DNA from 2 places in the Acidovorax sp. SRB_24 genome. Region 2 is predicted to be linked to the other one. Evidence: predicted binding sites of a transcription regulator. Region 2 holds the regulator's gene; the other holds the start of a gene.
What was found. The regulator LexA, encoded in region 2, represses DNA repair genes until DNA is damaged. The targets are predictions, from matches to a motif close to ACTGTATNNNNATACAGT.

Region 1: B2J89_RS11925 (DNA topoisomerase IV subunit B) is a predicted target of LexA. The motif match lies at 2,371-2,388, and genes of this name have one in related genera.

The regions. Positions count from the first base shown of each region.
Region 1 covers NZ_MWOM01000030.1:3,765-7,950, forward strand. Annotated here, with positions in the region: gene parC (DNA topoisomerase IV subunit A) at 1-244, opposite strand, end outside; gene B2J89_RS11925 (DNA topoisomerase IV subunit B) at 355-2,337, opposite strand; gene B2J89_RS11930 (MFS transporter) at 2,478-3,695, shown strand; gene B2J89_RS11935 (hypothetical protein) at 3,697-3,861, shown strand; gene B2J89_RS11940 (bifunctional 2-polyprenyl-6-hydroxyphenol methylase/3-demethylubiquinol 3-O-methyltransferase UbiG) at 3,939-4,186, shown strand, end outside.
Region 2 covers NZ_MWOM01000014.1:58,805-62,990, forward strand. Annotated here, with positions in the region: gene B2J89_RS07210 (branched-chain amino acid ABC transporter substrate-binding protein) at 1-263, shown strand, start outside; gene B2J89_RS07215 (D-2-hydroxyacid dehydrogenase family protein) at 352-1,359, opposite strand; gene B2J89_RS07220 (hypothetical protein) at 1,433-1,846, opposite strand; gene lexA (transcriptional repressor LexA) at 1,970-2,644, opposite strand; gene B2J89_RS07230 (asparaginase) at 2,754-3,689, shown strand; gene adk (adenylate kinase) at 3,779-4,186, opposite strand, start outside.

The DNA of each region.
Region 1 (4,186 bases), on a different contig from region 2:
CGACCACGCGCGCGCTCTTGACCGGCTTGGGCGCGGTGTTGCCCGAGTGGCCCAGGCCCATGCGCTCCATCGCATACAGGATGCGCCGCTGCACGGGCTTCATGCCGTCGCACACATCGGGCAGGGCGCGGCCCTTGACCACGCTCAGGGCGTATTCGAGGTAGGCGCGCTGGGCGTAGGTGCCCAGGCCCGGCTCGTCGGGCGTTTCGGGGGCAGAAAATTCGAGGGTGGGTTGGTCACTCATGCGGGGCATTCCGTCGTTGGCGCGCGGCGCGGGGCCGGGCCACCAGATTGATCACTCTATTTTTGATAGCTATCAGCGCTTACCCAGTAAGGGCTGGAGGCCAAAAACACTTAAATATCGACTTCCACGCTGTCGCCGTGCAGCTCCATCAGCTCGCGCCGCGCGCCGGCTTCGCCCTTGCCCATGAGCTTGGTGATCAGGCCCTCGGTGGCCGCGAAGTCGAGCGCGCCCAGCTGCACCGGCAGCAGGCGCCGCGTGTCGGGGTTGAGCGTGGTCTCCCAGAGCTGCTCGGCGTTCATCTCGCCCAGGCCCTTGAAGCGGCTGATGGCGCATTTCTCGCGCGCCACGCCGTCCTTGGCGCACTTATCGAGGATGGCGGTGAGCTCGCCCTCGTCGAGCGCGTACATCTTGGCGGCAGGCTTCTTGCCGCGCGCCGGCACATCGACGCGGAACAGCGGCGGCCGCGCCACATAGACATGGCCGGTCTCGATGAGCTTGGGGAAATGGCGGAAGAACAGCGTCAGCAGCAGCACCTGGATGTGCGAGCCGTCGACGTCGGCGTCGCTGAGGATGCAGATCTTGCCGTAGCGCAGGCCCGAAAGGTCGGGGGTGTCGTTGGGCCCGTGCGGGTCGACGCCGATGGCCACGGCGATGTCGTGGATCTCGTTGTTCGCGAACAGCCGGTCGCGCTCGACCTCCCAGGTGTTGAGCACCTTGCCGCGCAGCGGCAGCACGGCCTGGGTTTCCTTGTCGCGGCCCATCTTGGCGCTGCCGCCGGCCGAGTCGCCCTCGACCAGGAAGACCTCGTTGTAGGCGAGGTCGCGGCTTTCGCAGTCGGTGAGCTTGCCCGGCAGCACGGCCACGCCCGATCCCTTGCGCTTCTCGACCTTCTGGCCGGCCTTCTGGCGCGACTGCGCGGCCTTGATCGCGAGTTCGGCCAGCCGCTTGCCGTACTCCACATGCTGGTGCAGCCAGAGCTCGAGCGCGGGGCGCACGAAGCTCGACACCAGGCGCACGGCGTCGCGCGAGTTCAGCCGCTCCTTGATCTGGCCCTGGAACTGCGGATCGAGCACCTTGGCCGAGAGCACGTAGTTGGCGCGCGCAAACACGTCTTCCGGCATGAGCTTGACGCCCTTCGGTAAAAGGCTATGCAGTTCGATGAAGCTCTTGACGGCCTGGAACAGGCCGTCGCGCAGGCCGCTCTCGTGCGTGCCGCCGGCACTGGTGGGGATCAGGTTGACATAGCTCTCGCGCACCGGCGCGCCCTCTTCGGTGAAGGCCACGCACCAGGCGGCGCCCTCGCCTTCCGCGAAGCTGTCGTGGCCGCTGTCGGCAAAGCCCTCGCCCTCGAACAGCGGGATCACGGGGTCGGTGACCAGCGTCTGCATCAGGTAGTCGCGCAGGCCGCCCTTGTACTGCCAGGTCTGGACCTCGCGCGTTTTCTCGACCGTGAGCGTGACCGACACGCCGGGCATCAGCACCGCCTTGCTGCGCAGCAGGTGCGTCAGCTCGGCCATGGGCAGGTGGGCCGATTCGAAGTACTTGGCGTCGGGCCAGGCGCGCACGCTCGTGCCCTGGCGGCGGTCGCCCGGGCCCTGGGCACGCAGGGCCAGCGGCTCGATCACATCGCCCGCTGAAAACACCAGAGTGGCGACCTGGCCTTCGCGGTGGCTGGTCACCTCCATGCGCTGCGAGAGCGCGTTCGTCACCGACACGCCGACGCCGTGCAGGCCGCCCGAGAAGCTGTAGGCGCCGCCCTTGCCCTTGTCGAATTTGCCGCCGGCGTGCAGGCGCGTGAACACCAGCTCGACCACGGGGGCCTGTTCTTCGGGGTGCATGCCGAACGGGATGCCGCGGCCGTCGTCGTCCACGCTGACCGAGCCATCGGTGTGCAGCGTGACGCGGATCTTCTTGCCATGCCCGGCGAGCGCCTCGTCGGCAGCGTTGTCGAGCACTTCCTGGATGATGTGCAGCGGGTTGTCGGTGCGCGTGTACATGCCCGGGCGCTGCTTGACGGGCTCCAGGCCCTTGAGCACGCGGATCGAGCTTTCGGAATATTCGGGGGGGGTTATGGGGGTGGGTTTGGCTGCCATGGTGGCGGATTGTAGTGCTGCGCTGCCGCAATAGCTGGATATAAAGACAGGCCCGTGGGCCGTCCCGGCCCGGCCCCCGGGGCGTGCACGCGTCATGCAGGCGTCAAGCAAACCCCGACGCAATTGGCTACATTCGCCCGATGCAAACCGAACCGCGCAAACTTTCGATGTTCCAGGTGCTGGCCTGCGGCGCCGCCATCGTCACCCTGTCCATGGGCATCCGCCACGGCTTTGGCCTGTGGCTGCAGCCGATCACGCAGGAGATGGGCTGGACGCGGCAATCGTTTGCGCTGGCGCTGGCGATCCAGAACCTGTCGTGGGGCGTCATGGGCATCTTCGCCGGCATGGTGGCCGACCGCTTCGGCGCCTTTCGCGTGCTCGTCGGCGGCGCGCTGCTCTATGCGCTGGGCCTGGCGGGCATGGCGCTGTCGCCCAGCACCACCTTGTTTGCGCTCACGGCCGGGGTGCTGATCGGAGCGGCCCAGGCCGGCACCACCTATGCGGTGATCTATGGCGTGCTGGGGCGCCAGATTGCGCCCGAGCGCCGCTCGTGGGCCATGGGCGTGGCCGCGGCCGCAGGCTCGTTCGGCCAGTTCCTGATGGTGCCCGTCGAGGGCTTTCTGATCACGCGCCTGGGCTGGCAGGACGCCCTGCTGGCCCTGGCGTTGATGGTGCTGCTGGTGGTGCCGCTGGCGTTCGGCCTGCGCGAGCCGGGCTTCAAGGGCACGGCGCCCGTGCGCCGCGCCCAGACGGTGGGCCAGGCGCTGGCCGAGGCCTTCCGCTACCCCAGCTTCCTGCTGCTGACGGCAGGCTACTTTGTCTGCGGCTTCCAGGTGGTGTTCATCGGCGTGCACATGCCCAGCTACCTCAAGGACCACGGCCTGTCGCCCCAGGTCGCCAGCTATGCGCTGGCGCTGATCGGCCTGTTCAACGTGTTCGGCACCTACATCGCCGGCACGCTGGGCCAGCGCATGCCCAAGCGCAACATCCTGGCGTTCATCTACTTCGCGCGTGCCGTGGTCATCGGCATCTTCCTGCTGGCGCCGCTGACGCCCGCCAGCGTCTACATCTTCTCCGCCGTGATGGGCGCCTTGTGGCTGTCCACGGTGCCGCCGACCAATGCCACCATTGCGCAGATCTTTGGCGTGCAGCACCTGTCGATGCTCGGCGGCTTCGTGTTCTTCAGCCACCAGCTGGGCAGCTTCATGGGAGTGTGGCTGGGCGGCTACCTGTACGACCGCACCGGCAGCTACGATACCGTCTGGATCCTCGCGATCGTGCTCGGCGTCGTGGCCGGGCTGATCAACCTGCCGGTCAAGGAGCACGCCATCCAGCGCACCGCCCCGCTGCCCGCCTGACATGTCCACCGACCGCCTGCCCACCGCCCCGCACGCCCGCCGCCCCGCCTGGCGCGGCTGGGGGCTGGGCGTGCTCGCGCTGGCGGCGTCGCTCGCGGTGTTTGCGCTGTATTCCGAGCCCGGCTTCATGGTGATGCTCGCAGACCAGATGTGGGCCTGCTTCTGACGCATTTCCCATGAAAACAGCCTCCAGCGCTTATCCATAAAGCGCTGGCAGCTACATAAACAATAGTAAGGACCTGCATGCACGGCTCTGAAACCCCTTCCGACTGGGTGCGGCGCTGGTCGCATCTGGTGCCGCCCGGCGCCCCGGTGCTCGACGTCGCCTGCGGCCTGGGCCGCCACCTGCGCTGGTTTGCCCTGCGCGGCCACCCGGTCACGGGCGTGGACCGTGCACCGCAAGCCGCCGAGGCCGCGGCGGCCGTGGGCGAGGCGGTCTGCGCCGACATCGAGAACGGCCCCTGGCCGTTTGCCGGACGCCAGTTCGGCGC
Region 2 (4,186 bases):
TGGCCTGGAAGGCACGCTACGACGCCAAGTACCCTGGCCAGTTCCAGATTTACAGCCCCTACACCTATGACGCGACCATGCTGCTGGTCGATGCGATGAAGCGGGCCAACTCGTGGGATCCCAAGGTCTATATCCCTGAGCTGCAAAAGTCCAACTACAAGGGCGTGACCGCCAATATCGCCTTTGAGCCCAATGGCGAAATGAAAAATCCGGCCATCACCTTGTACACCTACAAGGACGGAAAAAAGGTGTCTCTGAACTGACACGAGAGCGTTTAGGCCGGGCGCCGGCCAAACGCTGCACAGTAAAAAGGCTTCCTGCGGGAAGCCTTTTTTGTGTGGCAGGCAACGTTCAGCGGCGCACCTGCAAGGCGCCGGGGTTCACGATGTTGGTCGGTGTCCCCTTGATGTAGTTCACCACATTGTCGAAAGCCGAGCCAAAGTACAGCTCGTAGCTGTCTTGCTCCACATAGCCGATGTGCGGCGTGCAGATGCAGTTTTCCAGGCGCAGCAGGGCATGGCCCTGCAGGATGGGCTCGCTCTCGAACACATCGACCGCCGCCATCCCCGGGCGGCCCCGGTTCAGCGCAGCGATCAGTGCTTCGGGCTCGAGCAGTTCGGCGCGCGAGGTGTTGACCAGCAAGGCCGTGGGCTTCATGCAGGACAGGTCTTCCAGCGAGATGCTGCCACGGGTCTCGTCGTTGAGCCGCAAATGCAGCGACACCACGTCGCATTGCGAGAAAAACTCCTCGCGTGTGCTGGCCACCTGAAAGCCATCGGTGAGCGCCTGGGCGCGCGAGGCCTCACGGCCCCAGATGCGCACATTCATGCCGAAGGCGCGGCCATATCCGGCCACGATCTGGCCGGTCCGGCCATAACCCCAGATGCCCAGTGTCTTGCCGCGCAGCACGCTGCCAATGCCGAAATTGGGCGGCATCGAACCTGCCCTGAGCCCCGATTGCTGCCATGCGCCGTGCTTGAGGTTGGCGATGTATTGCGGCAGGCGGCGCATGGCGGCCATGATCAGCGCCCAGGTCAATTCGGCCGGGGCGACCGGCGATCCCACCCCCTCGGCGACGGCGATGCCGCGCTCGGTACAGGCAGACACGTCCACATGGGGGCCGATCTTGCCGGTCTGGGAGATCAGTTTGAGGCGCGGCAGTTTTTCGACCAGTTGGCGCGTGATCTGGGTGCGTTCACGGACCAGGACAATGATGTCGGCGTCCTTCAATCGCACCGACAGCTGTCCCAGGCCTTTGACGGTGTTGGTGTAGACCTTGGCGTTGTAAGGGTCCAGGCGCGAGGCGCAGTGGAGCTTGCGCACTGCATCCTGGTAGTCGTCCAGAATCACGATATTCATAGCGAGGTATTGTGCCTCGGACCTGCACCACTGCGCTGGCAACAAACCGCAATGGGGCTCGTGCCTGTGCTGATCAATGCAGCATTTCGCGCGCGGCCAGTCTGTCGAGTTCGGCGCATACATCCGCCATGCGTCCGGAAATCACCAGCCGGTCGGTGCCACCCGTGCCCGAACGCCGCAACACGCGCACCGCGCGGTGCGGGCCCGTGGCGCGGACCACAGAGGCGGGCAGGGCCGCGCGGGCCGATTCCGAGGCGGCCGTCGCGCAGGGTTGGGCCCGCTTCTCGGCCGCGGTTGCCGCGTCGGACACCGTTGTGCCGGCGGCATGCCGCAGCGCCGCGCCAGGGTGTGCAGCGTGCCGCGCCACGGAAGGGCCTGCGGCACGGCATGCGGGGGCCGCGGCATGCGTCCTTTGGCGCCGCCACCAGAGACCCAGGGCGTGCAAAGGGTGGACAAAGGCCGACGCGGCCAGCAGGGCAATTCCCATGTGGAACTCCATTCAACAGAGGGTGGACACGGGCGGGATTGCGGAACCTGGCACTGCTGCAGGGCCAGCGGTTTCCAAGAAACCACCCAACGCCCACCACCTGCAGCCGTGCGCCAGGTGGCCCTACATGAGCATGGTGTTGCGGATCAGACCGACCGCGATGCCTTCGATTTCAAAAGCCTCCCCGGGCTCGACGACGATCACCGGGTAGTCGGGGTTCTCGGGCAGCAGTTCGATGGCGTGCGCCGTGCGGCGCAGGCGTTTGACGGTGACGTCGTCCCCCAGGCGCGCGACGATGATCTGGCCATTGCGCGCTTCGCGCGCGGTCTGGACGGCCAGCAGATCGCCGTCCATGATGCCGGCGTCGCGCATGGACATGCCGCGCACCTTGAGCAGGTAGTCGGGGCGGTGCTGAAAGAGGCTGTTCTCGACGCAGTAGGTCTGGTCGATGTGCTGCTGCGCGAGAATGGGCGATCCGGCAGCGACCCTTCCCACCAGGGGCAGCACCAGCTGGCTCAGGCCGGCCAGGGGCAACTGGAACGGGCTGCCGCGTGCGGCGTTGATGGAACGCACGGTCTCGCTGTGCAAGCGGATGCCGCGCGAGGTGCCGCTGACCAGCTCAATGACGCCCTTGCGTGCCAGCGCTTGCAGGTGTTCTTCGGCCGCGTTGGCCGACTTGAAGCCCAGCTCGGCCGCGATTTCAGCGCGTGTGGGAGGGGCCCCGGTGCGCGCAATGGCGCTCTGGATCAGGTCCAGGATCTGCTGCTGCCGGGCGGTGAGCTTGGGGAGGGTGTGCATGGAGGCTCCAAGGGAGTGCCATATTCGGAATGGCTGTTTTTTAATCCAGTAACTGTATTTTTAACCAGTTCTTTGGGGGGCGCAAGTGGGTACTGCGAAATTGGTGGTTTTGGGCACAGGCGGCACGATCGCGGGAACCGCGGCCGAGGCCGGGGACAACGTGGGCTATACCGCGGCCCAGGTGGGTGTGCAGGCGCTGTGGCAATCGGTCCCCGGCCTGTCGCAGGCCTGTGGGGATTGGGTGACCGAGCAGGTGGCGCAGATCGACAGCAAGGACATGGACTGTGCCGTGTGGGGCGCGCTCGCCCAGCGCTGCCAGCACCACCTGGACGATCCCGCAGTGGACGCCATCGTCATCACGCACGGCACCGACACGCTGGAAGAAACCGCATGGTTTCTGCACCGCGTGCTGCGCACGGACAAACCCGTCGTGATGACCTGCGCCATGCGCCCCGCGACCGCCGTGGCGCCCGATGGGCCGCAAAACCTGCTCGACGCCGTGGCCGTCGCCCTCGCGCCGGACGCGCGGGGCGTGCTCGTCGCCTGCGCCGGCGAGGTGCATGGCGCGCGCGGCGTGCAGAAAGTCCACCCCTACCGGCTCAACGCCTTCAGTTCGGGCGAAGCCGGACCGCTGGGGTGGGTCGAGGAGGGAACGGTGCGTTTGGCACAAAATTGGCCGCAAGCTCAGATGGGTAAAGCACATGCAGCTCTCGAAAAGATAGCGCAGGGGGCGCAGTGGCCGCGCGTGGAGATCGCCATGAGCCACGCCGGCGCGAGCGGCGCCACGGTCGATGCGCTGGTGCACAGCGGAGTGCAGGGACTGGTGGTGGCGGCCACCGGCAATGGCACTGTGCACGCTGCATTGCAGGCGGCGCTCGAGCGCGCTGAGGGCGCAGGCGTGGCGGTGCGCGTGGCCTCGCGCTGCCCTCTGGGGCAGATCGTGCCGGGTTCGCCAAGCACTTTTATTGCGTTGCCCGGCCTGAGTCCGGTCAAGGCGCGCGTCGAGCTGATGCTGGAATTGATGGAGGGTGCAGCGCCGCACTGAGCCGCTGCGCAGCGACTGGTCGCGGGGGAGCGCACGCAAAAACGCCCCGCAGGGCGGGGCGTTGCCGGTGAGCGGAAGCCTGCGGGCGTTCAGTCGGCCAGGGCGGCCATGGCGCGGGCGGTGATTTCTTCCACGCTGCCGGTGCCGCTGATGGCCCGGTACTTGGGGGCCTGTGCCGGGTCTTGCTGGGCCCAGCTTGAGTAGTAGTCGACCAGCGGGCGGGTCTGCGCGCTGTACACGTCCAGGCGCTTCTTCACGGTTTCTTCCTTGTCGTCCTCGCGCTGGATCAGGTCTTCACCGGTCACGTCGTCCTTGCCGGCCACCTTGGGCGGATTGAACTTGACGTGGTAGGTGCGGCCGCTGGCGGGGTGCGAGCGGCGGCCGCTCATGCGCTCGATGATGGCATCGAAGGGCACGTCGATTTCCAGCACATAGTCGAGCTTCACGCCGGCCGCCTTCATGGCGTCGGCCTGCGGGATGGTGCGCGGGAAGCCGTC